Prochlorococcus marinus XMU1406: one gene and its partner. The protein of the gene in region 1 interacts with the protein of each later gene in a pairwise test. Links are inferred from orthologs where the notes say so. Each region holds a gene or a part of one and is shown on either strand. Other genes may lie near its edges.

The links.
Region 2: the proteins of dnaB (region 1) and dnaA interact in binary tests that used the Escherichia coli proteins (3 or more experiments, as listed by UniProt). The link is inferred for Prochlorococcus marinus XMU1406 from one-to-one orthologs.

Annotation. Positions count from the first base shown.
Region 1 is NZ_JAAORG010000003.1:523,650-539,032, reverse strand. The notes cover bases 7,591-10,449. They hold dnaB (replicative DNA helicase), read right to left. Parts: upstream 9,782-10,449; coding sequence 8,399-9,781; downstream 7,591-8,398. Other genes in these bases: HA149_RS09280 (acyl-CoA desaturase), read right to left, coding at 10,316-10,449; rplI (50S ribosomal protein L9), read right to left, coding at 9,840-10,295; mnmG (tRNA uridine-5-carboxymethylaminomethyl(34) synthesis enzyme MnmG), read right to left, coding at 7,591-8,386. In the rest of the region: HA149_RS09335 (valine--tRNA ligase), read left to right, coding at 1-1,924; HA149_RS09330 (TVP38/TMEM64 family protein), read left to right, coding at 1,927-2,523; HA149_RS09325 (hypothetical protein), read right to left, coding at 2,528-2,680; HA149_RS09320 (ATP-dependent DNA ligase), read right to left, coding at 2,798-4,111; HA149_RS09315 (hypothetical protein), read right to left, coding at 4,136-4,555; HA149_RS09310 (SprT family zinc-dependent metalloprotease), read left to right, coding at 4,641-5,168; HA149_RS09305 (RNA helicase), read left to right, coding at 5,252-5,815; HA149_RS09300 (chorismate lyase), read right to left, coding at 5,795-6,370; more of mnmG, read right to left, coding at 6,419-7,590; more of HA149_RS09280, read right to left, coding at 10,450-11,254; HA149_RS09275 (hypothetical protein), read left to right, coding at 11,330-12,049; HA149_RS09270 (aminotransferase class I/II-fold pyridoxal phosphate-dependent enzyme), read left to right, coding at 12,046-13,338; glycine cleavage system protein GcvH, read left to right, coding at 13,341-13,730; gcvP (aminomethyl-transferring glycine dehydrogenase), read left to right, coding at 13,776-15,383. UniProt on the Escherichia coli protein: The main replicative DNA helicase, it participates in initiation and elongation during chromosome replication. Travels ahead of the DNA replisome, separating dsDNA into templates for DNA synthesis.
Region 2 is NZ_JAAORG010000001.1:503,602-518,945, forward strand. The notes cover bases 8,339-11,158. They hold dnaA (chromosomal replication initiator protein DnaA), read left to right. Parts: upstream 8,339-8,961; coding sequence 8,962-10,356; downstream 10,357-11,158. Other genes in these bases: HA149_RS02945 (TIGR04282 family arsenosugar biosynthesis glycosyltransferase), read right to left, coding at 8,339-8,768; HA149_RS02955 (glutathione S-transferase), read right to left, coding at 10,365-11,158. Also shown: carboxysome assembly protein CsoS2, read left to right, coding at 1-605; HA149_RS02890 (carboxysome shell carbonic anhydrase), read left to right, coding at 609-2,138; HA149_RS02895 (carboxysome peptide A), read left to right, coding at 2,141-2,392; HA149_RS02900 (carboxysome peptide B), read left to right, coding at 2,411-2,659; HA149_RS02905 (4a-hydroxytetrahydrobiopterin dehydratase), read left to right, coding at 2,733-2,972; HA149_RS02910 (DUF3136 domain-containing protein), read right to left, coding at 2,979-3,206; HA149_RS02915 (Rid family detoxifying hydrolase), read right to left, coding at 3,292-3,684; gloB (hydroxyacylglutathione hydrolase), read right to left, coding at 3,709-4,449; hisG (ATP phosphoribosyltransferase), read left to right, coding at 4,490-5,128; HA149_RS02930 (ABC transporter ATP-binding protein), read left to right, coding at 5,141-6,937; HA149_RS02935 (GNAT family N-acetyltransferase), read left to right, coding at 6,937-7,467; HA149_RS02940 (TIGR04283 family arsenosugar biosynthesis glycosyltransferase), read right to left, coding at 7,468-8,151; more of HA149_RS02945, read right to left, coding at 8,157-8,338; more of HA149_RS02955, read right to left, coding at 11,159-11,594; gorA (glutathione-disulfide reductase), read left to right, coding at 11,646-13,010; HA149_RS02965 (calcium/sodium antiporter), read right to left, coding at 13,013-14,092; pyrC (dihydroorotase), read left to right, coding at 14,211-15,260. UniProt on the Escherichia coli protein: Plays an essential in the initiation and regulation of chromosomal replication. Binds in an ATP-dependent fashion to the origin of replication (oriC) to initiate formation of the DNA replication initiation complex once per cell cycle.

The DNA of each region.
Region 1 (15,383 bases):
TACAGGATGTGTCAAGGTTACTCCAGCCCACGATCCAAATGATTTTGCAATAGGAAAAAGGCATAACTTAAAGCAGATTAATGTAATGAACAAGGATGGAACTTTAAATATTAATGCAGGCAAATTTCAAAATTTAGATAGATATGAGGCTAGAAAGAAAATCATCAAAGAATTGGATAACTTAGACCTTTTGACAAAGATAGAGGACTATAAACATACTGTTCCTTTTTCTGATAGAGGTAAGGTGCCAATTGAACCTTTATTATCAACACAATGGTTTTTGAAAATGGATGAAATATCTCAAGGATGTCTTAATGAAATTGATTCTAAAAAACCATTGTTTATTCCCTCACGCTGGGAGAAAGTTTATAAGGATTGGTTAGAGAATATCAATGATTGGTGTATCAGTAGGCAATTATGGTGGGGTCACCAAATACCAGCATGGTACGTTTTAAATGACTCTCAAGACACAATAGAACAAAATACTCCATATGTCGTTGCAAGAAATGAAGAGGATGCCTTAATCAAAGCTAATAAACAATTTGGATTAAATATTAAATTGGTTCGTGATAAAGATGTTTTGGATACTTGGTTTTCAAGTGGTTTATGGCCTTTCTCAACCCTTGGTTGGCCAAATACAAATGACCCCGATTTTAAAAAATGGTATCCAAATAGTGTCCTTGTAACGGGTTTTGATATTATTTTCTTCTGGGTGGCCAGAATGACAATGATGGGGAATACTTTTACGAATAATATTCCTTTTAAGGATGTTTATATTCATGGTCTAGTTCGAGATGAAAATAATAAAAAAATGAGTAAAAGTTCAGGAAATGGTATTGATCCAATACTATTAATTGATAAATATGGTTCTGATGCTTTGCGATTTGCTTTGATTCGAGAAGTTGCAGGAGCTGGACAAGATATTCGGCTTGATTTTGATCGAAAAAAAGATACATCTTCAACTGTTGAAGCTTCAAGAAATTTTGCGAATAAATTATGGAATGCAACTAAATTTGCATTAATTAATAAAACTTCTAACAATAATTATTCGCTTAATGACAGTGATGAAACTTCTTTAGAGTTATGTGATAAGTGGATTTTATCTAAACTGAATAAGGTAAATACAAAGGTCACTGCTTTGTTGAAAGAATATAAATTGGGAGAATCTGCGAAACTACTATATGAATTTACGTGGAATGATTTTTGTGACTGGTATGTAGAATTTGCTAAACAAAGGTTTAATAATAAAGAGACTATTAATAGAAAAATATCTGAAAAGGTTTTAATAAAAGTGCTCAATGATATTTTGGTGATGATTCATCCTTTTATGCCGCACATTACTGAAGAACTTTGGCATGTACTGCAACTTCAACCAGATGAAGAATTATTATCTCTTCAAAAATGGCCAACCCAAGAAAATAAATTTGTTGATAATAAGCTTGATAATTCCTTTCAGCAACTCTTTGAAATTATTAGATTGATTAGAAATTTGAGAGCTGAATTAGGCCTCAAGCCATCAGAAAAAGTTCCTGTTTACTTAATTTCAGATAATGATGAATTGATTGATTTTTTAAAAATTTTAGTTGATGATATTCAAACCTTAACTAAATCTTCTGAAGTATTTATTTTTAAACCTAATGATGTTGATAAAAAAGAGTTTGCTAAATCTTTTTCTGGGATAATTAGTGATTTAGAGGTTTACTTACCTTTTCAGGATTTTGTAAATATAGATGCATTAAAGGAAAGGTTAAACAAGGATTTAAAAAAGGTGACTATTGAGTTAGATAATTTAAATAAGAGATTATCTAATAAAAATTTCGTGGATAAGGCTCCAAAAGATATTGTTGATGAATGTAGATTTAAATTAAATGAGGGTTCGGTACAAATGGAGAGAATTACTAAAAAACTCGAACTTTTGAATTGAGAATGAATATATTTCTTGAAAATATTTATAATTTGTCTTTTTTTTTTAATACTGGAATTGGGATATTTTCGTTTGTTTGCATTTATATTTTAATTGTTTTATTAATACTTCCAGCTTCTTGGTTATCTTTATTATCAGGTTTTTTATATGGCTCATATTTAGGATCAATTATAGTTTTTTTCTCCGCTTCCATAGGAGCATCAGTTGCTTTTTTTGTATCAAAAAGTTTTTTTTCAAAAAAGCTAAAAAATCTTTTTAGCCGTTATCCAAAATTAAGTGTTATGGAAAAAGTAGTAGAAAAAGGCGGACTTAAATTAATTTTTTTAGCTAGATTATCGCCGATATTTCCCTTCAGTATTCTTAATTATTTTTATGGTTTAAATAATGTTAAATTTCGAGATTTCGCTCTTGGTCTTCTTGGAATAATTCCAGGAACTTTTCTTTATTGCTCCATAGGTAGTTTGGCAAAAAATATCCAGGAGCTAAAAAATGTGCAATCACCAAATAATTTATATATGACTATTGTTGGAATTATTTCAACTTTTTTAGTTGTATATTTCTCAGCTAAATACTCCAGGGAATATTTTGAAAACTCCTAAGAATTTACTCTTTAATATTCCAATCTCTAATAGATGCAATTAAGATAAACCATAAAAGCCTTAATTTACCTAGTAAAGTTTTGTTGGCTTCTAATTCGATATATTTTGCCTGTCCACAAGGCGTTTTGATAAAGTTGAAAACTGTTTTCTTCGTCATAAGTCTCTCAAAAAGTCCTTATAATTATTCTGACATTTTATAGCCAAGATTTTTAGTTTTTTTACTTAAAAACCACATTTTTCATTGACTACTTTGTTGAATATTATTTTTTAAAATTTAAACTTTTTCTCCAGCTTTAAATCCTCTAAAGCATTTGAATCTTGGAAACCTAAGACTAAAAGCCACCGCATCCTTGGATTTCGTTTTAGCATCAGCTCTGATTTCTACAAGTTGACCAATAAGTTGATTCCGTTTTGACCAATATTCTTCACGTTGGATATCACTAAATCCGCTTCCACAACTAAGACTGTATTCATGGCCATCATCTTCCCCTTCTACTAGGACAGCCCCTAGTCTACCTTTATTGCGACCTGTGCCTTCCTCAACCGATACAACCTTTAAAGTGACTTCAATGAAAGGTTTTGCTTTTAACCAACTGTGTGTTCTTTTACATTCATAAATAGCATTAGGATCTTTAATCATTACTCCTTCATATCCACCTTCCACGGCAGATTTATTCAGCTCTACAAATCTTTTCTGTCCCTCAATGGTGTCGAGATCTACATTTTCCCATTCAAGTGTTTTTATATGTCTTAGAAGCATAGAATGTTTTGCTACCCATTCTTTTACTAGTAAACTTCTTGCTGTTTGACTAGTGTTCCAACTCCCTTTTTGGAATTTTTCAAGGGGACATAAGTCAAATAGGTGAAGAACTGCGTCTTTTGTTTGTTTACCATCTTTTCTATGAACCTGTTTCATTAAATCTTGAAAGTTAGCACTCATTACTTCACCATCTAGGACTAAGTCATGAGGTGCAGGATCTTCTTTTAGGACTTTTTCTATTTCTGAGATAATATGACCAAAATTATGGAATTGTTTTCCATTACGAGAAAACATTTCTACTTTATTTTGTCTAATTATTGTTAAGACGCGAACACCATCTAATTTGATTTCAATTTGCTTTTTTCCTATCATTTTTTTTTCATGATTTGCACTGTCGTGAGCTAAAGGACAAGAAAAAATAGGAATCGCATATTTTGGAAATTTCTTGGCTATCTTGTTGATTGTTTTTTCAGATACACCGCATCTAAGATCTTTAATTAAAACTCGTCTATAAAATCCATTCCACTCTTCTTTTGTGGCAGATTCCATAGCCATAATAATTGCATCGCGAGCAGCGTGACCAGTAAGTTCTCTTTGAATAAGCTTGTTTGCTAATTCTCTAAAATCTTTCCATAAAAAATTTTGACTTTTTTCATTCTCTTTTTCAGGAACAATTTTTACACCAAAAGTTACCAATGGATCAAGTGCCATGCGGATTCCCTCAAAAAAATCATCTAGACCTTGTTCCATTGCTTCTGAGATGATTTTTTCTTTATCTAATCTACTTGGGTGTAATTCTAATTGATGTATAATCTCTTCTTTAAACAATTCTTTTTGCCTCACAAGAAATTATTAATTCACTTTTGCTATTCTGTCTATTTTCCAATCATTGTCTGTTTTTGCGAATGTAAAATCTAATGGCAGCTCATCTTGTTTATCTTCTGATTTTAAATTCAAAGTTATTATGATTTGATCTTCTTGGACTCTAGGTCTTCCTGATTTTAAATTTCTGTATTTATTGAGGTTTAAACTAGCTAAAAATTTCAGAAAGTCTTGGCGCTTCACATGAGTTTTATAAGTTTTTGTAGTCAAACCATACGCTGCATCAATTCTGCCAGCAGCTATTTGATCAAAAAACTTTCTTACTAATGGATTAATTCCTCTAGCGCTTATAACTAATTTGACTGCATTAAAAGTCCAAAAAGAAACTAGTACAGCTCCGCCAACTAATAATGCTTTAATTCCGATATCTTTAACTAGTGTTGCATCCATGTTGATTTGAGTTTTTTATTACTTTAAGAAAAGAAATCGTTTTTGATGGCTTTTTTTGTCAAAATAATACTAATTTTAATCCATAATGCCTGTAATTCCTCTTTTACCTTTATTTCATAAATTTAATAGCCAATATTTTGAAAATTCTCTAGCGGTTAATAATCAACCTTTAGTAAAGGTTAGATGGAGTGATAATAGATTAAAAACTACTGCTGGTTTTTATAAAAGAAAACGAATTAACGGTCTTGTCAATTCTGAAATTATCTTATCGAAACCTATTTTGAGTAAATTATCTCCTAGTGAAATAAATAGTACTTTATGTCATGAAATGATTCACGCATGGGTAGATAGGATATTAAAAAAAAATGAGATACATGGTCCAAATTTCTTAGAAAAGATGAATGAAATTAATGAGAAAGAGAAGAATTTTCAAATTTCTGTGAGGCATTCATTTCCTATTGAAAGGAGAGAATTAAAATATATAGGAACTTGCCAAAATTGTGGTGAGAAATTTTTCTACAGGAAAAGGATAAAGAATATTGCCTGTAAAAAATGTTGTGTAAATTTCTTTAATGGATCATGGAATAAAAAGTGTTTAATTTTGTTTGATTAAAAATATAAGATGTGTTTTTGTTTCTATATTTGGAATTATTTATTTTTTTAATGTAATTTATATTTTAAAAAGCATAATAATTTATGGATTCAAGGAGAATTAGAAATCTTAGAAATAGTTTTGATAAAAATATTGTTGATAAACAGGTCGATAAAATTTTCGAAACTGGAAGACAATTTGTTGATGGAGTATCTGGTGCTAGGCCAGGAAAAAGAAGGAATTCAGATTTTCAAGGAATAACAAGTAAGAGTGTTAAAAAAGTAGGAAGATGGGTATCTGAAAAAGTGGATTTATTTTTTGATGAAGATAATGATGATTGGAATGATGAGAATTTTTACGATGATAAAAGCGACATTAAGACATTTTCCAGAGAATCAAATTCTTATGAATCTGCTAAACAGCAATCAAAAAGACCTTTAGAAGCAATATCTCTAAGGCAACCAAAAAATTTACAGACAACTGAGCAAAAAAAATTACCTTATGCGAAATATAGTAATGACGAAGATTGGCCAGATGAAATGGATTTCAAAGTTGAAAGATGGCAAAGAGCTTCAGAAAAAGAGAATAATATTTCGATAGATCAATCAAACCAACAAGTTCAATCAAAATCAAGAAATCTTCCAAGATCAAGAAGAAGAAGAGTATAGTTTCGTAAATTCTTTAATTCCTGAATAGCCTAATAAAGTTTCTAAATGTGGATTGAATACTTCTCTAATAATTGTTAGGGGCTTTTTGTCTCGAAAAAATCTATAATTTCTTGACCAGAATGGACCTTTAAAACAAAATTGATCCTCTAACCAATTTGAATTAACAAGTGAAATTCGGTCAACTTCTCTAAACAATTCTGATCTGTCTTGTGTCAAATTCTTCCAAATTGGTTCTTCTTTGGCTTTTAAATTTTCATTCACTTGTTCTGCATTCCACCAACTTTCAGCCCATGCTAGGTTTTTATTATTGTTTTTAATCCAAACTTGTCTTCTAATTAAAGGTCCATTTAGTTGATTTAATTCTTTAGGACCTTCTTCAATGAATAGAGGATCTAATCGCATTGAAATTAATTTAATTTTCGTCTCTTGATTAGTTAAAAGTTGTAAATGTCTAGTGGGACTTCCATCCCCAAGCAGCATTAATTTCCATGGACCAGATATTTTTGGTAATGAATTTTTCACTAAAAAAGTAGAGGCTTTTTCTTCCCATAAAATTTTTGGTGAGTTAAAAAGTTTATTATTCAGTGCTCAGACGGAATGCTTTTAAGATGATAACTTTTTTTCGACAAAAATATTTGCCTTTTCTTGTTTTATTTCTCTTATTTTTAGCCAAACAAGTAATGCAGTTAAATCAGCCTTGCTTACTCCAGGAATTTTCGAAGCATCACCAAAATTTTTTGGCTTTATCTTATTCAAATTTTCTCTAGCTTCTAAAGATAATGTATCTATCTTTTCATAATTTATTTCTTGAGGCAGAGATTTACAGCTTTGACGATTTATTTGTTCAATGTTGTTTTTTTGTCTTTTAAGGTAACCCTCGTATTTAATATCTATTTCAACACCTTCCTGTATTGAAGAACCTAGATTTCTCTCATTCAAATTATATTTAATTAGATCTGAATAATGAAAGTTTGGTCTTTTTAAGAGTTCTTTCAAAGTTGTTGAGCCTTTGATTTTTGATCCCGTTTCTAATTCTATTTTTTTTGATATTTCATCGGTATTTTTTAAACGAGTGTTATTTAATCTAAATTTCTCTTCCTTGAGGAGTTTCATTTTTTCTTGATAGGCCGACCATCTTTTCTCATTAATTAACCCTATTTGATAGCCTAATGGTGTTAATCTCCTATCTGCATTATCTCCTCTAAGAGTTAACCTATATTCACTCCTACTAGTGAGAACTCTGTATGGTTCTTTGAGATCTTTGGTAATTAAATCATTGATCATTGTTCCTATATAACTGCTTTCTCTAGTGAAGATTATTGGGTCTTTTTTGTTTAGTTTTCTTGTCGCATTGACTCCTGCGACTAATCCTTGTGCTGCTGCTTCTTCATAACCAGTAGTGCCATTAATTTGTCCGGCGCTAAATAAATATTCAATTTCTTTCGTTTCGAGTGATGTTTGAAGCTGTGTTGCAGGTATATAGTCATACTCTACAGCATATGCTGGTCGCAACATTTTACATTCACCTAATCCAGGCAAGGTCCTTAAAAGTTCTAATTGAATATTTTCGGGTAAACCTGTAGAAAATCCTTGTACATATATTTCAGGGGTATTAATTCCTTCTGGTTCTAAGAAAATTTGATGTGATTCTTTATCAGCAAATTTGACGATTTTATCTTCAATTGATGGACAATATCTTGGCCCCTTACTATCAATAAAACCGCCGTAAATAGGAGTTAAATGTAAATTGTCTCTAATTAGTTGATGTGTTTTGGTAGTTGTTCTTGTGATGTGACAACTAACTTGGGGCATATTATTTTTTATATCTGGGTCAAACGAAAAATATTTATCTGCTGCAGTACTTGGTTGAATATCTAATTCATCAAAAATGATACTTCTTTTATCAACTCTTGCTGGAGTTCCTGTTTTTAAACGTTCTGTTTTGATACCAATTTCGTGCAAATTTTGAGTAAGACCTTTTGCTGCTTGTTCGCCCGATCTACCAGCTGACATTGATTTATTTCCTATCCATATTCTTCCTTCTAAGAACGTACCAGCTGTGATGATAACTGATCTTGCTGAATAATAACTACCAAAGAAAGTCCTTACACCTTTTATTCTTTTTTTTAAGATTTTTTTTGAGTTCAATCCAATTTCTTCAGTTTTTGCGATATCTAGTTCAGTAATCATTGCTTCTTTTAAAGATAAATTATCTGTATTTTGTAGTATTTCAATCATCTTTTTTGAGTATTCTCTTTTATCTGTCTGAGCTCTTAATGCCCATACAGCTGGACCTCTACTTGCATTTAATATTCTTTTTTGTATAGCCGTCTCATCAGCTAATTTACCAATAATTCCACCTAATGCATCAACTTCATGTACCAATTGACTTTTTGCCGGGCCGCCAACAGCAGGGTTGCAAGGTTGCCAGGCAATCCTATCTAAATTGATTGTAAATAAGGCTGTAGAAAATCCTAATTTTGCAGTTGTTATAGCTGCTTCGCATCCTGCATGTCCTCCTCCAATAACGATGACGTCAAAAGATTCATTTGTTGAGTGATGATCTTGCATTTGAGGATCGATTTAATTAGCTAAATTTCTAAATCTCGTAAATTGAGGTTCAAATAATAATTTAACAGTTCCTACAGGTCCATTTCTATGTTTAGTGACAATGATTTCTGTAATTCCTTTATCTTCAGTCTCTGGATTATAGTATTCATCTCTATAAATCATTAATACTAAATCTGCGTCTTGTTCAATAGATCCTGATTCTCTTAGATCGCTTAACATTGGTCTTTTATTTGTTCTAGATTCTACCCCTCTACTAAGCTGAGATAGAGCTACTACTGGTACTTTTAATTCTCTGGCCATGCTTTTAAGACCTCTAGTTATTCGTGAAAGTTCTTGCACTCTATTATCAGGGGTTGATCCTTCCATCAACTGGAGGTAATCAATCACAATTAATCCAAGTTCTTTTTTTTGTTCAGCTATTAATCTTCTGCAAAGAGATCTCATCTCTAAAACACTTAAGTTAGGCTTGTCATCTATAAATATTGGTAATTGACCTAATGAATTGATACCTTCTCCAAGTAATGGCCATTCATCTTGCTGTAATCTTCCTGTTCTTAGCCTGCCACTCTCGATTCCAACTTCCATAGAGAGTAATCTATATGTCAACTGTTCTTTACTCATTTCAAGGCTAAATACACACACAGGTAAATCTTGAGATTGTGCAACATTTTTAGCCAGATTAAGAACTATTGAAGTTTTCCCCATTGAAGGTCTTCCAGCAACAATTATTAAATCACTTCTTTGAAAACCTTGAGTCATCGCATCAAGGTCGTAGAAATTTACCGGAATACCAGCTACTGAAGTACCTAATGATCTTGACTCTATTTCATTGAAAGTACTTGTAAGGATTTCAGCTGCTTGAGTCAGGCCTTTTGAAGGTTTTTCTTGACTGATTTCAAATATTTTTTGCTCTGCTTTATCTAGAACTTCATTAGTATCTTGAGTTTGATCAAAACCTAGTTGAACCACTTCATTTCCAGATCTGATAAGTTGCCTTCTCATGAATTTGTCGTTAATTAAATTAGCAACTTGTTCTATGGAAGCTGTAGAGGAAACATTTTCAACTAGTTCTACCAGTTTGCTGTTTCCTCCAATTTTTTCTAATGATCCATTATCTGCTAACCAAGCACTCATTGATGTTAAATCAGTTGGTTTACCCTGGGTGTGCAACATTAATGCTGTTCTATAAATCTCTTGATGGGCATTTATATAAAAAGCTTCAGGTTTAATTAAGTCTGCAATTCTTCCGATCGCATCTGGATCAAGAAGTATGCCACCAAGAACTGCTTCCTCTGCTTGAACGTTTTGAGGAGGTACTAATCCAGAATTTTCACTATTAAAATCCTTTTTAAAATTTTTATTTTGCCCATTATTTGGAAAAGGTACGGAAACCATATCTTTAATTGCTTAGATATATACTCTGGCTACTTTTCAAAATAATGCAACAAATTGATTAACTTGTTACTTCAATATTTACTTCTGCATTTACTTCTGGATGTAATTTTATTTTTGCAGTAAAGGAACCTAAATTATGAATATCAGGAACAGTAATGTTTCTTCTATCAATTTCTTTTTTAGTTGCCGCTTCTATCGCTTCGGCAACATCCCCGTTGGTAACAGTTCCAAAAAGGACTCCATCTTCTCCAACCTGTTTTTTGATAGTGAACCTACCTATTGTAGATAATGCAGTTTGGAAATCTAAAGCTTCTTGCTTTAATTTATCAGCAGCGATTTTTTCTTTTTCTTTCTTCCTTTCAATTTGTTTAAGGACTGCTGGTGTTACATTCATTGCCTTGTTATAAGGTAATAGAAAATTTCTTGCGTATCCAGGTGCTACTTCAACTAGATCTCCTTCTTTACCTAGTGATGCGATTGATTCAGTTAATGCGACTTGTACTCTTTTAGCCATGAAAATATTGAACAATATAGTTAATAATAAGACCTAGAGGGTAACTTTACTTTTTTTGCAAGACCAAATTTCGCAAGAATCTTAATATGTTCCCATGTTATGTCTATCTGACCTCTAAATAATCCTTGTTTTGCCGAATTGGGAAATGCATGATGGTTATTATGCCAACCTTCTCCAAATGTTAATGCAGCAACCCACGCATTGTTTTTAGATGAATCACCACTTTCAAATGGTGCTTTACCCCAACAATGCGTCGCGGAGTTGACTAGCCAAGTTACGTGATAAACAACCACAAGCCTCAATGGAATTCCCCAAAGGACTAGAGGCCATCCTCCAACTCCTAATTTTTGACCTATTGCGTACAAAGAAAGTCCAATAGGAATTTGTAAGAATAAAAAATATTTATTTAGAAATCTATAGTATGGATCCTTGATTAAATCTGCACTTAGTTTTGGAACAGCTTTTAGTGCTTCAACGTCTTTAAACATCCAACCCATATGACTCCACCAAAACCCCTTTTTACTATTGTGATGATCTACTTCAGTATCTGAAAAAGAGTGGTGATGCCTATGTAAACCTACCCAATCTATTGGACCATGCTGGCAACTTATAGCTCCACAGGTAGCAAAAAATCTTTCTAACCATCTTGGAACAATGAATGATCTATGTGATAACAATCTGTGATATCCAAGAGTAACTCCTAAACAAGCAGTTACCCAGTAAAAAAATAATAATGAAGTGACTGCAGGGAGACTCCAAAATTTTGGTTGTATAGCTACAAGAGAAAGAATATGAATTGAAACCATAAAAACTATTGTTCCCCACGTTTGATGTAGTCTTGGAGGATATCTTTTTGAATGACTGGAAGGTTCCAGTAATTTTTCTGAAAGTTCTATAACTTTTTCAGCTGGAACAGGTTTTTTTAATTTTGCTGTTTCTTGGAAAATTACTGAATTCATGATATTGAAATACTATTTTCAAAATTACCGATATGTAATATTATCATACTATACTATTGATAAGTTTAATTATCTGTGAGTCTCGGATATCGCGATAAATTATCTAGAGGTCGAAGGGCTATGGCTCATTTGATACACCTCTGGCATGAACGGAATGGATGGTCTCACAGAGTTTTGCCATTACTTTCTGAAGTTCTTGATTTAGGTAAAGTTCATAATTCGCAAATTTCTAATCTTAGGAATGGGAAGTTATCTTCGCCAGGGCCTGAAGTTTTTCTTGCTTTAGCTCAAGTTAATACGATTCTTGATCAAGGTATTGAAAAAATCAGGGATCGTTTTGAAAGTGATTACCCAGAGTTATGGAAATCTTTGGAAGAGTCTGCATTACCCTTAAAAAATGATTCTGGTAATCCATTGTCGGCCGGGGAGTTATTCGAAATATTTTCAGGATTAAAATCTCTACCTTCATCTTTTGACTGGTACATAGAAGATGAAGAAGCCTCTGCTTTAAGTGATGCTCTTTCAGTGCATTTTTGTCAGAATAAGGCTTGGAGATCATGTAAAATTCATGTAATGGAAGCCTATGCTGTCCATAAATCTGCCCGTAGAGAACGTTTTGCTGAGGTAATAGCAGGAATTAGAGATTATACAGCAGAAGAATTAGATGGAGAACTTCTTGATTTATATGAGGCTTCAAAAAAACTTTCTTATTTTCAGGGTAGGGGACCTAATGCTTTCCTCGCAGAATTAAGAAATATAGCTTCTGAAAATAACATGAATTTTCATAATAAATGACGCTAAACAATAACTTAAAACTGGCTGAAAACGCTATTCTTTCTGTCGAAGAGAGTTTAAGTAAAGTTTTCCAAGAAAGGTCCAATCAGGTTTTCCAGAAATTGGAAAATATTTTGACAATTTTTAAGGAAGAAAAAGTTTCTACTAGTCATTTCAATCAATCTTCTGGTAGTGGTCATGATGATATATCTAGAGAAAAAATTGATGCGGTTTTTGCAAGATTGTTTGTTGCTGAAAAGGCAGCTGTGAGGATGCAATTTGTAAGTGGAACGCATGCAATAAGTTCTGTCTTATTTGGAATTCTTAGACCTGGAGATGTAATGTTATCTCTTACAGGACAACCATATGACACGTTAGAAGAAGTTATAGGAATAAGGGGAGGAGGAAAAGGCTCACTTAAAGATTTTGAGATTGAATATAAGCAAATAAATATCTGCGATAATTTTGATTCTTTTGAAGAAAAAATTGTTCATTCTTTTAAAGAAAATTCATGCAAATTAGTATTCATACAAAAAAGTTGTGGATATAGTTGGAGAAAGTCTCTTACGAATCATCAGATAGAGAAAATTTGTAGTCTTATTCATTCTCTTGATCCTAACTGTATTTGTTTTGTTGATAACTGTTATGGGGAGCTTGTTGAAGATAGTGAACCAATTTCTAAAGGGGCAAATATAATTGCTGGATCATTGATTAAAAATTTGGGAGGAACAATTGTTCCTACTGGTGGTTATGTTGCAGGAGATGCAGAGTTGGTTGAGATGGCATGTTCTAGATTAACCTCACCAGGTATTGGTTCTTCTGCAGGAATAAATTTTGGACTAGGAAGATTAATTTTGCAGGGTTTGTTTTTAGCACCACAAATTGTTCACGAATCACTAAAAGGGGCTGATATGGTTGCAGCAGTCTTTAAAAATTTGGGATTTAAGGTTTTACCAGAGCCAGCAACTTATAGATCTGATCTTATTCAGTCAGTAAGATTGAATAATCCTGATTTGGTACAAAAAGTTTGTCAATCTTTTCAAAATTCTTCACCAGTAGATTCTTTTCTGAATGTTGTTCCATCATCAATGGATGGATATGATTCAAAATTATTAATGGCAGGAGGTACATTTATTGAAGGTAGTACAAGTGAATTTTCTGCTGATGCCCCTCTAAGAGATCCTTACAATATTTTTGTTCAAGGTGGTTCTCACATAGCTCACATCAAAATTGCATTAATTCGATTATTATCTGAATTATTAGAGGAAAAATTAATTTCAAAGGATTCTCTATTTCCTTTATCTACTTAATCATGTCTTACAAGTTTCCAGACAACCTCAACTATGCTGATACTCATGAATATGTCTTGGAAGAAAATGGATTATTAAAAATTGGAGTTAGTGAATTCGCTATAGATCAATTAGGAGATATTGTTTTTGTTGAATTAGCTGATCAAGGGGCGACTTTAGAGAAAGGCGAGACTTTTGGAACAATAGAATCAGTTAAGGCGGTTGAGGAAGTCTATCTGCCTTTTTCAGGGGAAATAGTATCTGTAAATGAAAGTGTTATTGAGAACCCTGAGCTTTTACAGAATGATCCGATTGGAGACGGTTGGTTAGTCATTTTGAAACCAGAATCAAAAGCATCAATTGCTGATTTGATGACTTCTGAGGAATATCAAACAAAGGTTGTACCAAAATAAGGCAAACTTTTTAAAAAGAGCTATTTTAAAGAAAAATATTTTAATATGACATCCAAATTTGGGTCTGATTTGTTTATAGATAGGCATCTTGGCTTAGGAGATAATGATGAAAGAATTATGTTGAACAAGCTTGGTTTTAATAATATTGATCAATTTATAAATCAAGTTATTCCTGAAGATATTCAGCTTAAAGATAAATCTTCAGAAATATTGCCCCAAGGTTGTTCAGAAATTGAGGCTTTAAATGAATTAGAAGAGATTGCGAATAAAAATACTAAAATGAGATCACTAATAGGCCTTGGTTATTATGACAATCACATGCCTAAAGTAATCCAAAGACATGTTCTTGAAAATCCAAGGTGGTACACGTCTTATACTCCATATCAAGCAGAAATTGCACAAGGAAGATTAGAAGCTCTATTTAATTTTCAGACTATTGTTTGTGAACTAACAGGATTCCCTGTCGCCAATGCATCTTTGTTAGATGAGGGTACTGCTGCTGCAGAAGCTATGGCCATGAGTTTTTCCGCAAGAAAAAATAAATCTTCAAAAGTGTACTTAGTGGAATCAAATGTTTTTGATCATACTTTTAATGTTCTACAAACCAGAGCAAAACCTTTGGGAATATCCTTAAAACGCTTTACTCAAAGTAATCTTCCTAATCATGATGATGTTTTTGGAATGTTGTTGCAATTACCTGGTAAAAATGGGGAATTATATGATCCGACATTCTTAATATCCCAAGCACATAGATCAGAAATTATTGTTACGACATGTCTTGATCCACTGGCACAAGTTTTGATTAAACCAATTTCTGAATTTGGTGTTGATGTAGCAGTGGGCAGTATGCAAAGATTTGGAGTTCCAATGGGTTTTGGTGGCCCCCATGCAGCATATTTTGCTTGTAGCGAAAAATATAAAAGGTTGATACCCGGAAGAATTGTTGGGCAAACTCTATCTAAAAATGGAGAAAAGTCTCTAAGACTAGCTTTGCAAACAAGAGAGCAACATATTAGAAGGGAAAAGGCCACTAGTAATATTTGTACTGCTCAATCTTTGTTAGCCATAATTTCTTCTTTTTATGCTATTTATCATGGACCCTCTGGATTAACGCAAATTGCTAAGAGATTAGTGGAGTTGAGAATAAATTTAGAATCAAGTTTAGCTTCTTTAGGTTTTGATATTCCTGATGGGATTAGATTTGATAGTGTTGATGTTTATTCTGAGCACTCCCAGAGGATCCATAATGAAGCTTTAAAAAATGGCTATAACTTAAGAATTTTGCCGCTGGGATCAACTATTGAAAATTCAACTGGCTTTGGGATCTCTTTAGATGAGCTTAGTAATGAAAAAGAAATCAAAGATATTTTGACTTTCATAGCAAACCTTATAGAAAAAGTAGAAGATTTAGAGCATATAAAATTTGATAAAGTATTTAATCTTGAAAGTTTAGCTTTGAGATCTAGTGCATGGATGAAGCAAGATATATTCACAAATTACCAAAGTGAAACTGAATTAATGAGATATATATTCCGACTTGCAGAAAAAGATTTTTCTTTGGTAGATGGGATGATGCCATTGGGAAGCTGTACCATGAAGTTAAATTCTGCAGCAGAATTAAATCCAGTTTCTTGGGCTAATTTATCTTCTATT
Region 2 (15,344 bases), on another replicon or contig:
TAACTGGTACTCCCTATGTTGGTGGAGATCAGCTCTCACAAGCTTGTGATAATCCTCCACATGATACGGCTTATGCGAATCCGGAAAAGTCAGCAGGTAACTCTTGGAAGGAATTCTCTGTTAAATCACCATCAAGAGATAAATACTCTGAAAAAAATACTCAAGGTGTTACTGGTAATGAATATGAAAATGGTTCGAAGGTGACAGGACCTTTTGATATGGCAGTTGATAAGGTCACTGGTACTGAAAAATTTAGATTTGAACCGAATAAAAATATTACTTATAAACAAAAAATGGAAATTGAAGAGGCAGACCGGGCTGCAAAGACACCAGAAAAAAGAGTCGCATCAAGGATTACTGGTGAAGGACAATCAGTGGGAAACGTAACTGGTGACGATTGGGATCGCGGTGATAAGGTAACAGGTACAGAGGGAGCTTCTTCTAGAAAGAGAAATCCATCAAGAGCAGGATTCATGAGTGCAATGCCCCCTATGGAAGTAAAAAGAAATGACGAGACAGAAAAGCCAGATTTCTTGATAACCGGATCAAGTGGTAATACTCGTGAAGGTCAACTTGTTACCTTTTCAGGTGGTGCACGAGGTTAATTAATGCCTTTAAGAGGACTGGCAAAAGCCAAGAACTTTACATTGGGGCCTACAGCTCCAATGAAAACTTTTACGGAAAATATTCATATACAAACTAAAGAATCAAATAATTTCGCAAATTCTGGAAAATCTCATAAATTAACTAATAATATCCAAAATGAGAATTTATATAAGTATGAAAGCAAAATAAAAAGTGATTTTGACGAAATTGTTCCAACTCTAAAGGAAATTGCTCGAATACAACATCATGAAGATTTTATAACTAAAGCTCAGATAATATCAAGAAAAAATTTGGGAATAGATCTGCCCCATCATGTATTAGATAAATCTTGGGTTAAACCTCTCGATATGAGAGCTCTATATGCATGGTGTGCTTTTAAACAACATGAGAAGCTTAGTGATAATTTTTTTAAAAATGATCCACTTGAGGGTGCTTCAGGAAGTAGAGGTGCGGAAGATTTTGAAAAATTTCTTTTAGATTGTGGAATACATTTACTTGATATAACTCCTTGTTCAGATGGGCGATTAGCTCATTCAGTTGCTTATGTAATGAGAATACCTTTTAGTTCAGTAAGAAGAAGATCCCATGCTGGAGCACTGTTTGATATTGAAAATACCGTTAATCGTTGGGTAAAAACTGAACATAAAAGATATAGAGAGAATATCCCTAATGAAGCGCATAAAGATACCAGATACTTAAAAGTTGTAACTTATCATTTTAGTTCTGTAGATCCTTTGCATCAGGGATGCGCAGCTCATGGGAGTAATGACGAGTTAGCTGCAAAAGAAGGTAGAAACAAATTATATGCTTTCAAAGAAGCTGTAGAAAACAGCTTTTGCTGCGGAGCTTCTGTGGATTTAATGTTAATTGGACTTGATACAGACACTGATTCATTAAAAATACATTTATCAACTAGCGATGGCCGTATAGATTTAGAAAAAACTATTTCTACATTAGAAATTTACAATTCAACAATAAATTTTTCAAAAGAGGATGCGGAAAGAGAAATTTGCCAGACAATTGCTAAGCAATCTTCAAAAGATAAACTTAGTGGACTGGAAAAATTTACGTATAAATTAATTGTCAATAATATTTCTCAAATTGATTATGTTAAGAGTTTTCATAATGGTTCTTATGAAGACATTGGACATGCAGAGAGGTTTATTGGAGTAGGTATAGGTTTTAAAGAAGTACATCTCAGAAATTTAACTTATTTTGCTCATTTAGATACAGTCGAAGAAGGGGCCCCAGATTTAGATGTAGGAGTGAAGATTTTTACTGGATTAAATGTTTCTCAAGATCTACCTATTCCAGTAGTAATAAGATTTGATTACTCTGGCAAAGTACCTGGCGCAAAAGAGAGGGCAATAAATGATTGTGAAAGAGTTAATAATGCGATATCAATTAGATATAAAAATTTAGTTGATCAAGGGTTGGTACATACTTGCTCTACTATTAGAGATAGGGACAATATTCATTCCGCCCAAATTATTGGAATGTCTTTAGATAAAAAAACAGAGGAGGCTCACTAATTATGTTAATTTGCAAGGTTGTAAAACCACTTGTTTCTACCAATAGGATTCCTGGTTTTGAACATAAACATCTGCAGGTTGTATTAGATGGTTCTTCTAATAAAGTTGCAGTTGATGCTGTTGGCTGTAAGCCAGGAGATTGGGTTATTTGTGTAGGAAGTTCTGCTGCTAGGGAAGCAGCGGGAAGTAAATCTTATCCAAGCGATTTAACGATTGTTGGAATAATTGATCATTGGGATCCTGACAAGTCATAAAAAAGGAGGATATAAATTGTGGAAATTATGAAGGTATTAGGAAGGATGGTATGCACTCAAAGAGTCGCTGGCTTAGGTCATATGAATTTACGAATTTTAGAAAATAATAAAGGAAAGAAATTAGTTGCTGTTGATCCTGTTGGAGCTAGAGAAGGTAACTGGGTTTTCACTTCTAGTGGCTCTGCTGCAAGATTTGCATGCCCTAATCCAGAAGTTCAAACCGATTTAACAATTGGCGGTATTATTGATTATTGGGAGAGTGACTAAAAATTTTAACTTCAAAATTTATTGTGAAACTTTATTGAAGGTATAGTGTAATTAGTCTTGATTAAAGAATGTAATGTGGAATGAAAGAGAATCACCTTTAAGGATTGAAAAAAGATTTGAATTTGATCAATACTCAAAAATTAGTAAATTCATGGGGGAGATTGAGAAATTATGTAAAGAAAGGGATATCTATCCAAATATCAGCTTCGGTAAGAATTTTGTAAGTCTTTCAATATTTTTAGATAATAAAGAAATATCAGACAAGGAAAAAGACTTCTCAATGGATATTGATAAATTTTATTTAGAAGATTAGTCCTTTTTAATAATTATTTGGCTTTGCAATATCTCTTTTGATTAAAGCCATTAAATATGTAGGTGCTTTATATCTACCAGGTAGACATCTATTTAAAGTTTCAAGATGACTCCAACACACTGTCTTTTCTATATCTTTCACTGAGTTCCCTTTTAAAATTAATAGTCTAAGCGCTTTGCAAAATAAAGGATAACCTGCTTCTAGTTCATCTATATTAAGCTTTGCTGCTGACATAGATCAAAGATGAATTATCAACTAATAATCTATACAACCATGGTGCACAATTGGTTCATTTTTTAAATTTCTCAATAATTAGAAATTAATCTAAAAATGCGACGCAATCTATTTCAACTAAAACTCCTTTTGGTAGAGATGAAACTTCCACACAGGCCCTTGCAGGAGGATTCTCTATATTAAAAAAATCACTATATATTTTATTGACAATTTGAAAATTACTTAAGTCTGTTAAGTAAATAGTTGTTTTTATCACATCCTCTATTTTTGCTCCACCAGCTTTAAGAACCTCTGCGAGATTTTTTAAAACTTGAATAGTTTCCTTCTCTATGTCACCTAAACATGTTATTTCATTTAAAGCTGGGTCTATAGCAATTTGACCAGAACAATAGATAAAATCCCCAGCTTTTATCGCTTGATTATAAGGTCCTACTGGATCTGGAGCCTTTGATGTTTTAATTACTTGTTTTGGGGACATTTGTTTAAAAAGATACCTATCCATTTAAACCCATAAATCTTTATTTGCTCTTAAAAAAGTAAATTCTTCTAAATTTTTTGCTCTTAAGAAAAGGTTTATTTTCATCTCTTCATTAAGTAAAAATGGAATTGTCAATTCATTAATAGAAAGTTTTTTTTCAACTTCCGAAAGTTTATTTTTTATTGCTTGATCTTTTGGCTTGAGATTCAATGCCCACAATATATTTGCCTTTGTATATTCATGTGCACAATATATGAGAGTATTTTTTGGTAAAGATTTGATTCTTTCTAGTGAAGAATACATTTGTTGATAAGTTCCCTCAAAAATTCTTCCACAGCCTCCAGAAAATAATGTGTCACCAATAAAAAGAACGGGATTTTCCCCATTCAAAAAGAAGGCTATATGTGAGTTTGTATGTCCTAATACTTCAATTATTTTTATTTCTTCACCTAAAATATTCAAAGTTTCTTCATCTTCTACAGATACATTCTGAAAAGGTATTCGCTTTTTTTCTTTGGAGGAAGCAATCACCTTTACATTTGGCCATCTTTCAATAAGAGACTTCGTCCCTCCAATATGGTCTGAATGATGATGAGTTTGCAAAATAGCTTCTAAGTGAAAATTGTTTTCATTTATGTATTTAATAACTGGTTCGTGAATAGATGGATCTACAACCACAACGGATTTATCTTTTACCAACAACCAAATGACGTTATCACTTAAAACTTTAAGTCCGATTATTTTTCTAGCTTTATTAAATTCCATTGTTAACTTAGAATGAATAATCCTTGGAAGAAATTGATCTATGTTTACTATAGCTTTACCAAAAGGAGCTCTGTTAAAAGATTCAATTTCAACTTTTAAAAAAGCTGGGTTAGATTTCTCTGATGCGTTGGACGAAAATAATAGATCATTAACCTTTGAATCAAATTGCAAACGGGCAAAAGCTTTATTAGTAAGGAATGGAGATGTGCCTGTTTATGTAAGTTATGGTCAGGCTGATTTGGGTATTGTTGGGTATGACGTTTTACGAGAATCTGAATTAAAAGTCGCAAAGTTATTAGATTTAGGATTTGGTGGTTGTCATATGTCGTTAGCGGTTAAGAAAAATAGCAATTATTCAAAACCAACTGATCTTCCAGCGAATTGTAAAGTAGCAAGTAAATTTATAAAAACAGCAAGATCTTATTTTGAAGAATTAAATATTCCTGTAGAAATAGTTCATTTGACAGGATCAGTCGAGCTTGGTCCTATTACAGGTATGGCAGAGGCAATTGTTGATTTGGTAGCAACAGGAAAGACTCTTAAAGAGAATGGTTTAGTTAAAATAGATGATCTTTATTACTCGACTGCAAGACTAATTGGAAATCCTTTATCTATGAGGTTAGATGATAATCATCTCAGAGATACAATTTTATCAATAGAATCAACTAATGCTTTATAAAAGATTAACTAAATGTTTTTTAAAGATTTTAGAAGGATTAAAAAGTTAGGTAAATATTTAACTAAAGATAAAAAAACAATCTATCTAATCTTGATAGTTTTGTTACCTGTTTCTTTCTCTGGAGCTATTCAACCATTATTAGTTGGTCAAGCAATTACTCTTCTAAAGAACGAAACAACAGATGTTTGGCTAAGTAGAACTATCTTTGGGCAGTCAATAAATGCCATAATCCTAACTTTATTTATAACTGTATTATTCAGATTAGTTCTGCAGGGATATCAAACTTACAATATCCAAGCAGTTGGACAACGTTTGACAGCGAGAATAAGAAGAGAACTTTTTGATCATTCAATATCTTTATCTCTTAGGTATCACGATAAAATGCCTGTAGGTAAATTATTAACGAGATTAACAAATGATGTTGATGCTTTAGCCGAGGTTTTTGGGAGTGGGGCAGTAGGAGTCATTGCTGACTTCGTTAGTCTGATAGTAATTTCTTTGACAATGCTGTCAATTGATCGAGGGCTTGCCATTTTATTACTTTTGACTCAAATCCCAGTTTCATATTTTATTATTTGGCTTCAAAAACGTTATAGAAGAGCCAATTATCAAGTAAGGGAAGAATTGTCTCAACTCAACTCTGATTTTCAAGAGAATCTTCAAGGTTTAGAAGTCGTTCAGATGTTCAGAAGAGAGGCTTTCAATAGCAAGAAATTTTCCAATACTGGAGTTGCTTACAAGAAAGCAGTAAATGGAACAATATTTTATGACAGTAGTATTTCGGCGTTTATAGAATGGATTTCTCTTGCCGCAGTTTCCTTGGTTTTGGCAGTTGGAGGATATCTTGTTACTTCTGGAAATATTGGTTTAGGAACATTAACAACTTTTATTTTATATTCCCAAAGACTTTTTGAACCTTTAAGGCAGCTTGCAGAAAGATTTACTCAGATCCAAGGAGGTTTAACAGCTGTAGAAAGAATAAATGAATTATTGGATGAAGAAATACAGATTAAGGACACTATTTCTGCAAAACGTTATTTAGAAAATGCTAAAAATGTAAATAAGAAATTTAAGGGCAAAATTGAGTTCAAGAATGTTAATTTTTTCTACAACGAGGGAGAACATATTATAAAAAATTTATCTTTCATGATCAATCCAGGAGAGCATGTGGCTTTCGTAGGACCAACTGGTTCAGGTAAGACTACCATAATAAGACTTTTATGTAGATTATATGAACCTCAATCAGGTCAGATTTTAATCGATGATATAGATATAAAAGATATTCCTATAGCAACCCTTAGAAATATGTTGGGAGTAGTTCTACAAGATACCTTTATCTTTAGTGGCAATGTTGCTGATAATTTGAAACTAAATTCCAACATAGACAATCTTGAATTAGAAAATATTTGCCACGAATTAGGATTAGACAATTTGTTGAAAAAATTACCAGAAGGTTTGAACACCTTACTAAGAGAAAGAGGGGGGAATCTCTCTTCTGGAGAGAGACAACTTCTTTCAGTAGCTAGAGTAGCGATAAGAAATCCTATTGTTTTAATAATGGATGAAGCAACAGCGTTTATGGATCCCTCTACAGAGGCTACATTGCAGAAAGATCTTGAGAGAATTCTGTCAAAAAGAACGGCATTAGTAATAGCTCACAGATTAGCAACTATTGAAAGTTCTGATAAGATTTTAGTCTTAAAAGCGGGATCATTAGTTGAAGAGGGAACACATAGTGAATTGAGAATGAAAAAGGGTTTGTATTTTCAGCTTTCTGAGCTTCAACAAAAAGGATTCGCCAATTTTTAATGATTTTTAGAAACCAAGGATCGTTAACAAAACAATCAAACAGCATATCAAACGAAGAGCTGATAGATCTCTATGGTTTAAATACTTATGAGTTTACTCAAACAAAAAAGGAAGAAATATTTGTATGTAGTAAAAATAAAGATTTAGATCTAATAGAACTAGATCAACTTTTGCAAACTGTTGGTTGGAGTAGAAGACCTATAAGAAGAGTTAAAAGAGCTTTGGATTACAGTATTTTGGTGGTTGGGTTATGGCGTCATGATGATAAATTCCCCAGATTAGTAGGATTTGCGAGATGCACTGGTGATGGAATTTTAGAAGCAACAGTTTGGGATGTGGCTATTAACCCTGTCTATCAAGGACTTGGATTAGGGAAAGAGCTAATGAAATATATCCTGAAAGAATTAAAAAATGTTGGGATTTCTAAAGTAACCCTTTTTGCTGATGCTGAAGTGGTTTCATTTTATAAAAGACAAGGTTGGGTTTTAGAACCAAGAGGCTCTAAATGCGCTTTTTGGTATGCAAATTAATCATTTTTTGTAGTAGTCAAAATATATAGATTTTAATGATTCGCCTTTTAACCATCTTCTTCTAAAGTGCCAGTTCTTAATTGCTTGGAGAAAAATATTAGTTTTTTCCCATTTCCTTGAACTTATAAAAATAGGTGAATTTAATTCTTTTAAATCTTTTTTATTATTTAATCTCCTTAAAAAATCTACATCTTCCATCAAAGGTATCTTTCTAAAACCATTATTCTTGAAATAGGTAGTTCTATGAATTATTAAACCTTGATCACCATAAGGTTGTTTAAAATATTTACTTCTAAAATTTACAAGAATTTCGAGGACTCTATAAATTTTCTTTTTGTGATCAATTTTAAATTTAAAATAGTAAATACTATTCTTATTTCCCTTTAAAAGTAGATTTGTTTTTCTAAACCAATCATGAGTTAATCTTGTGTCTGCATGCAAAAATATGAGCCAGTCTCCTTTTGAATTCCTAGCTCCAATATCTAATTGTAAACCTCGATTCCTTTCTTTGGATATAAATAGTTTCGCTCCATAAATATTTGCTATATCAATAGTTTTATCTTCACTACCACAGTCAACAATAATAATTTCTCCGTCTTTATGAATAGTCGACAAGTCTGAAAGTAATAATGGCAAATTATTAGCTTCATTGATAGTTGGGATGATAATTGAGATTTTAGACAAGTCGATTACTTTCTATTTTCAATATCAATAATTGTATCTATATCTATTTTTTTATCTAAAAACTTAAATTTCAATTTTGTAGAAGCAAAATTATCAATTGTATTTTGAAGAACATTTTCTGTCCCCCACTTAATGTTGATAAAAGGTAAATATATATGCGATGACATTATTTTTTTTGATAAACCAATAAGCCAATATCCTCCATCATTAGATGGTCCTAAAATAAGATCATTTTGTTGAAGCTCTTTTAGAGTATTCAATAAATCTTGATGGCATAAATCTGGAAGGTCAGTACCAATAAAAATAATATTTTTGATCTTATTTCTAGCAAAAAATTTTTTGTTGATAATTATTTGCCTTTTCATTTTTTCTCCCAAGCACCCTTTACCCTGTAAATTAAATTTTTTGATGCCTAATTCTCTAGACCACCTTTTACAATTACCTACCCCCAAACCAGATATAGCAATAGAAATATCAAGTAGTTTATTTTCTTGGAGAAATTTTGCGACTGAAATAGTGTGTTTGGTCATCACACTTTGTACTTTTGCAGAATTACTTTTACCTATATCTTTTGATAATCTTGTTTTGCATCTTCCAAAACCATGCCATTTTGCCATGATAACAAGTAATGCTTTATCCAAGACTTTAGTGAGATTTAAAATAATTATATGCCTATTAAAAAATATAAAATTTTTCTTTATAAATTTAGTTTATGCTTTGTTAAGTAATTTTAAATTTGTCGTGATCTTGTGATTTGATAATGGCCAATTATTAAATTCCAACTAGATTAATAATCTAGATAATAAAACTTTGCAAGTAACAAATCCTATTTGGGCGGAAGTTCAACAATTACTCCAAAAAACTTTAAGTAAGCCTTCATTTGAGACATGGATAAGGCCTGCTAAATTTAACTGTTTTGAAAATGGCATATTGACCTTAATCGCTCCGAATACATTTTCCAGTGATTGGTTAAGAAAGAATTATTGTGAAACTATTGAAAAAGCTGCAAAAGAAATCTGCGGCCATGATGTAAAAGTTGTTTTTAAATCTGAAACAAATATCAACAGCGATTTAACAAATGAAGAGAAACCTAGCGAACAGAACTCTAATCATAAAACAAGATCTTTTTCTAGTGTTAATCAAAATAATCCTTCAAAAAATCAATTCAAAAATCCTAATGGTTTAAATTTACGTTACGTATTTAAAAGATTTGTTGTAGGTCCAAATAGTAGGTTGGCTCACGCCGCAGCTTTAGCCGTTGCTGAATCTCCTGGGAGAGAATTCAATCCATTATTTATTTGTGGTGGAGTCGGTCTTGGGAAGACTCATTTAATGCAAGCAATCGGCCATTATCGAGTAGAAATAGATCCAGAAGCAAAAGTTAAATATGTATCCACTGAGACTTTTACTAACGATGTTATTAGTGGTATTCGTAGAGACGGAATGACAGCTATTCGAGATAAATATAGAAATGTAGATTTGATTTTAATAGACGATATACAGTTCTTAGAAGGCAAAGAGTATACACAGGAAGAATTCTTCCATACTTTTAACGCTCTTCACGAATCGGGAAGTCAAATAGTTATTGCAAGTGATAGACCCCCAAATCAATTATCGGGAATTCAAGAGAGATTAATTTCTAGGTTTTCAATGGGTATGACTGCAGATATTCAACCACCTGACCTCGAGACGAGGACAGCCATTCTTCAGAAAAAGGCAGAACAAGAGAGGATGAGTCTTCCCAGAGATTTAATTCAATTTATAGCAGGAAGATTCACTTCGAATATTCGAGAGTTGGAAGGAGCATTTACAAGAGCTGTTGCATTTGCATCAATAACAGGCTTGCCAATGACAGTCCAATCAATTGCGCCAATGCTTGATCCGAATAGTGTTGGAGTAGTTGTTACTCCAGCACAAGTTATTAATAAAGTGTCAGATTTCTTTAAAGTTTCTACTGATGAATTGATTAGTTCAAGTAGGAGAAAACCAGTAAGTCAAGCCAGGCAAATAGGCATGTATCTTATGCGACATGGAACAGATCTAAGCCTACCAAGAATTGGAGATGAATTTGGAGGCAAAGACCATACAACGGTTATGTATGCTATTGAACAAGTTGAAAAAAAATTGTCTATAGATCCTAATATTGCAAGTCAAGTTCAAAAAATAAGGGATTTACTTCAAATAGATTCAAGAAAAAATCTATAGCTTTACTGTTAAATAGAAATAAAATTTCTTGGATCTTGATCATATCTATGCTTGAAAGGTATCTTATCTATTTCATTGATATCACTAAGCGATTCAATTTTATTTAATGATTGCCTTAATAACCTTGCTGAAATAATTGGCATATCTCTTGGAACTGAGATTCTATTTTTTAAGTATTTTAGAGAGATTCCTGAAAGTTTCTTAGGGATTAATACTTCACCTGTGATCATATGGGTCAAAGCTGATCTCAATGATTCCTCAAAGGATTCTTTATCGTATGGGTTTACTTTTAGTAAATTGTCTTTATGCTTCATAACTCTTTTAAGAGCAAATTTTGCGAAATATTTTGAATCATAATTTTTATTTAATTCATAATTACCTAGACCCTTCCCAGTATCTATTAGCTTAGAGAAAGTAATCTGTTGTTCATTGCTTTCTTTATAACATCCTCCCATTTGTGGTGGTAAATCATGAGAATGAGTATGAAAATCTCCTTGAGTGCCTCTATAAGCACTTTTCCCTTCAAAAAGGGTAAGCCAGTTATCTATATGACGGTAATTAGATCTTAAATTAAACCCTTTATAATAAATCAATGATGCATTCATTCTCTCCATATAGGGAATAAAAATTATATCTCCAACACCAGGTTCTATATCACCAGTATTAGATACTGATGGATCAACAAACCCTGATTTTGATCTGCTTAAGATTTCATCGAGTTTAGAAATTGATTCTTTAAATCTTTTTTTTCTAAAAGAGTTATCTATAAAATTAAAGCTTTCTCGGCAAAGCCAATTACACCAGGATCTGAAAATTTCTCTTTCTAATTCTCGAATTTTAATAAGGTGACTAGATGTTATAAAAGATCCAAGTGCTCCAAATTCATTTTCTAAAAAAGCTATGATATCGTCGCTTTCAGTTATAACTTGGCCTTTAAATTCAATTGCAGGTAATTTCCCCGATCTGACTTTTTCAAGAAACCAACTTTCTTTTTGACCGTAGCAAAACATATTTATTTTTTTGACTCTGTATGGAATTCTCTTAAATTCAAGCCATAACCATATCTTCTGACAGTAAGGACACCAAGAATGCCTATCCCTATATAGGGTAACTAATACATCATTTTCACTATGCCCAAATAATCTTAAATTTGCGTAAGAATTATTTATACCATTGACTCTATCAAGATCTTCAACTTCAAATTTATTTAAATCATCCCATGTCAAAATCCCATTCATTTTTTGAATTAAAGCTATAAACTAACGTTATAATAATTGATTAAAAAAGTCTTGGAATTTGAATTTGATTTAATTGTTGTTGGCGCTGGATCTGGAGGACTCGCGGCAGCTAAACGTGCGGCTAGTTATGGAGCAAAAGTGGCAATCATAGAAGTAAACCAAATAGGAGGAACTTGTGTGATAAGGGGATGTGTACCTAAAAAATTGATGGTTTATGCGGCTAAAAGTAAAAAAAATATGGATTCTTCTGAAGGATATGGATTAAAAAATGAAGGTATTAATTTTGAATCAAATATTTTATTGAAGAATGTTAGAGAGGAGGTTTCTAGATTAAGTAATTTACATAGAAATTCTTTAGAAAAAATTAATGTAACTGTTTTTGAGGGATTAGGAAGATTTAAGACTCAAAATGAATTAGAAATTATTTGTCCAAAAACTGAGAAAATTAAAAATAGAATAAGTTCAAAGAAAATTCTTATTTCAGTTGGAGGTAAACCAAAGAAATTGAATATTCCTGGGATAGATTTAGCATGGACTAGTGATGATATTTTTGAATTAGAGAAGTTTCCTAAATCATTATTAATAGTTGGAGGAGGATATATTGCTTGTGAATTTGCTTCTATTTTTAAGAATTTAGGTATTGAAGTAACACAATTAATTAGAGGTCAACATTTACTTAATGGTTTTGATGAGGATCTTTCTTTATGCCTAGAGGAATCACCTACTTTTGCTGACATAAACATAATCTCCAATTCTCAATTAAAGTCTATCAAGAGAGTAAATGGAAATCTGGAATCTTCCTTAGACTCAGGTGAGAAACTACTAACTAATAATATCCTTCTTGCTACAGGTAGAGAACCAAATCTTTTACCTTTAAATTTAGATTTTTTAAATTTAAAGATGGATGGCCAATATTTAGATGTTGATGAACTTAATCAGACAAGCAACTCAAATATTTTTGCTGTTGGCGATATTATAAATAAACCAAACTTAACTCCAGTAGCAATAGAACAAGGGAGAGTTTTTTCAGATAATTTTTTTAATGACCAAAAAAGAAAAGTAAATTATGAGAACATCCCTAAGGCCGTTTTTACTATTCCAGAAATTTCATCAGTTGGCTTAAGTGAGAAAAAAGCTATGGAGATTTACTCTGAAAAAAATATAAAAATCTTCAAATGCAAATTTACCCCTATGTCTAATACTTTTAAAGAGAATAAATCAAAATGTATGTTGAAAATTGTAGTTCATAAGTTAACTGACAAAGTTCTAGGATGTCATATGTTTGGAGAAACATCATCTGAGATTATTCAAATGGTATCAATTTCATTAAATGCAGGGATAACAAAAAAAGACTTTGATATTACTATGGCTTTGCATCCGACTATCTCAGAAGAGTTTGTGACTATGTATGGCTAAAATTATGAATTAGAAAATTTTAATTTTTCTTGAGCAAATATAATTACTATAATTAGTGAAAAGTAAATAAATAAACCTATCCTTAATTCAGAAAGATAATTAAATCCATTCAAGAAAAGTATCTTATCGAGAATGTAAAAAATATAAAAATTAATCAAAATAAATCCTTCAATTCTGGTGATTTTCCCTTTGCTCCAGAAAATCGGCAAGCATGCAAAGGTAGTTAAAACCATAAAAGGTAAGTCAACTTTTATTAGACTTTGTTCAATTACTAAACCTTTAAATCCTGAAAAAATACTACAACTTCCAAGGATTAGTAGTTGATTGAGCAAATTACTTCCTATTACATTCCCAATCGCAAGATCTGTTTTGCCTTTAAATGCTGCAATTATTGAAGTAACTAATTCTGGTAAAGATGTTCCGGTGGCGACGATAGTTAAACCAATAACAATTTCATTTACACCCAAAAGAGTAGCGAGAGTTTGCGAACCATTTACTAAAATGTTTGATCCAAGGCTTAAAAGAATTATTCCCAATATTATCTTTAGTAAAATATTAAACTTCCCTTTATAGTTACCTTTAAATTCTTCTATCTCTGGTTCAGCATCTTTTGTCTCCTCTACTTGCTCATTGATGGTATTAATTTCCCAGATTGTATTTAAAATTAAACAAAATATTAGAAAGACCCCTGCTTGCAATGTTAATAAGCCTGTTGATGACATAGCCCAAACAGCACAAGAGATAGCCATCAATAGAGGCACATCTCTTCTAACTATTCTGCTTTTTACCTTAAGAGGTGTTATCAATGAGCTTATACCTAAAACAACGAGAATATTGAAAATATTGCTCCCAATTACATTGCTTGCCGCAAGCGAATCACTGCCTTTTAAAATTGAACTTAAACTTACCAACAACTCAGGAGAGCTTGTTCCAAGAGAAACTACTGTTAATCCAATTACTATTTGAGGTATTCCTAAAATTAAAGATAAAAATATGGCCCCTTGAATAAAAAACTCTCCTCCAGCAAAAAGTAGAACTACTCCTAAAATAATTTCTATTATTGGAAATAAAAAATCACTCATATTTAGGCTTTTATTTGGATAATAAAAATTTTCATAATTGGTTTATTACTATCCTCGAATATCTATAATTTATTGTCAATTTTAATTTGCTGTTAAAATTGATTAAATAGAAAAAATTTTGAAGACTTTAACCATAATAAAACCTGATGATTGGCATTTACATTTAAGAGAAGGTCTTGTATTAAAAAATATTATTCATTTTACTTCAGAAATTTTTGGAAGAGCGATCGTTATGCCAAATACTAAAACCCCCATTACATCATGTGAAAGCGCTATTTCTTACAAAAAATCTATTGTTGAAGCTTTACCAGAAAGTTCTAAATTTGAACCATTAATGACAATGTATCTTACAGATGAGACTGATAAAGGCGAACTAATAAATGGTTTTAAAAATAATGTCTTTTTCGCAGCAAAATTATATCCTGCTAATGCTACAACAAATTCCAGCCATGGAGTTAGGAAAATAGAAAATCTATATAAGATCTTTGAATCAATGCAAGATTCTGGAATGCCTCTTTTAATTCATGGGGAAGTTACTGATTCTGAAGTAGATGTATTTGATAGAGAAGAAGTTTTTATAGATAAAGAACTCTCTCAAATAACTAAAAGATTCCCAAAATTAAAAATCGTTCTAGAACATATAACCACCTCTTATGCAGTGGATTTTGTTCAAGAAAATAATATTGGAGCTACTATCACTCCGCATCATTTGCATATAAATAGAAATGCAATGTTTTTTGGAGGCTTAAATAGTGATTTTTACTGCTTACCAGTTGCTAAGAGGGAAAATAATAGACTCGCTTTAAGGAGAGCTGCAACAAGTGGAAAAGAATGTTTTTTCTTGGGAACTGACTCTGCTCCACATCTTAGAAAGTGGAAGGCTTTTTGCGGATGTGCAGGTATTTTCAATTCGCCAGTAGCAATAGAAAGCTATTTAACAGTATTCGAAGAGGAAGATGCTCTGGATAATTTTGAAAAGTTTGCAAGTTTGAATGGCCCTAATTTTTATAATCTCCCCCCAAATAAAGAAAAATTAAAATTAGTTTCTAAACCTAATAAAATTAAGGAAATTATTGATGTTGTTGAGGAAAAAAATATTGTCGGACAAATAAAACCATTTCATGCAGGTGAAACTTTACAATGGCAAGTAGAAGGGATATTAAATTAAAAAAATTCAATTTAATCTGACAATTAAAAGTGTAAATATTCCAATTTTTCTTGGTTAAATGTGTTTCTTTCGGCTACGATTGAA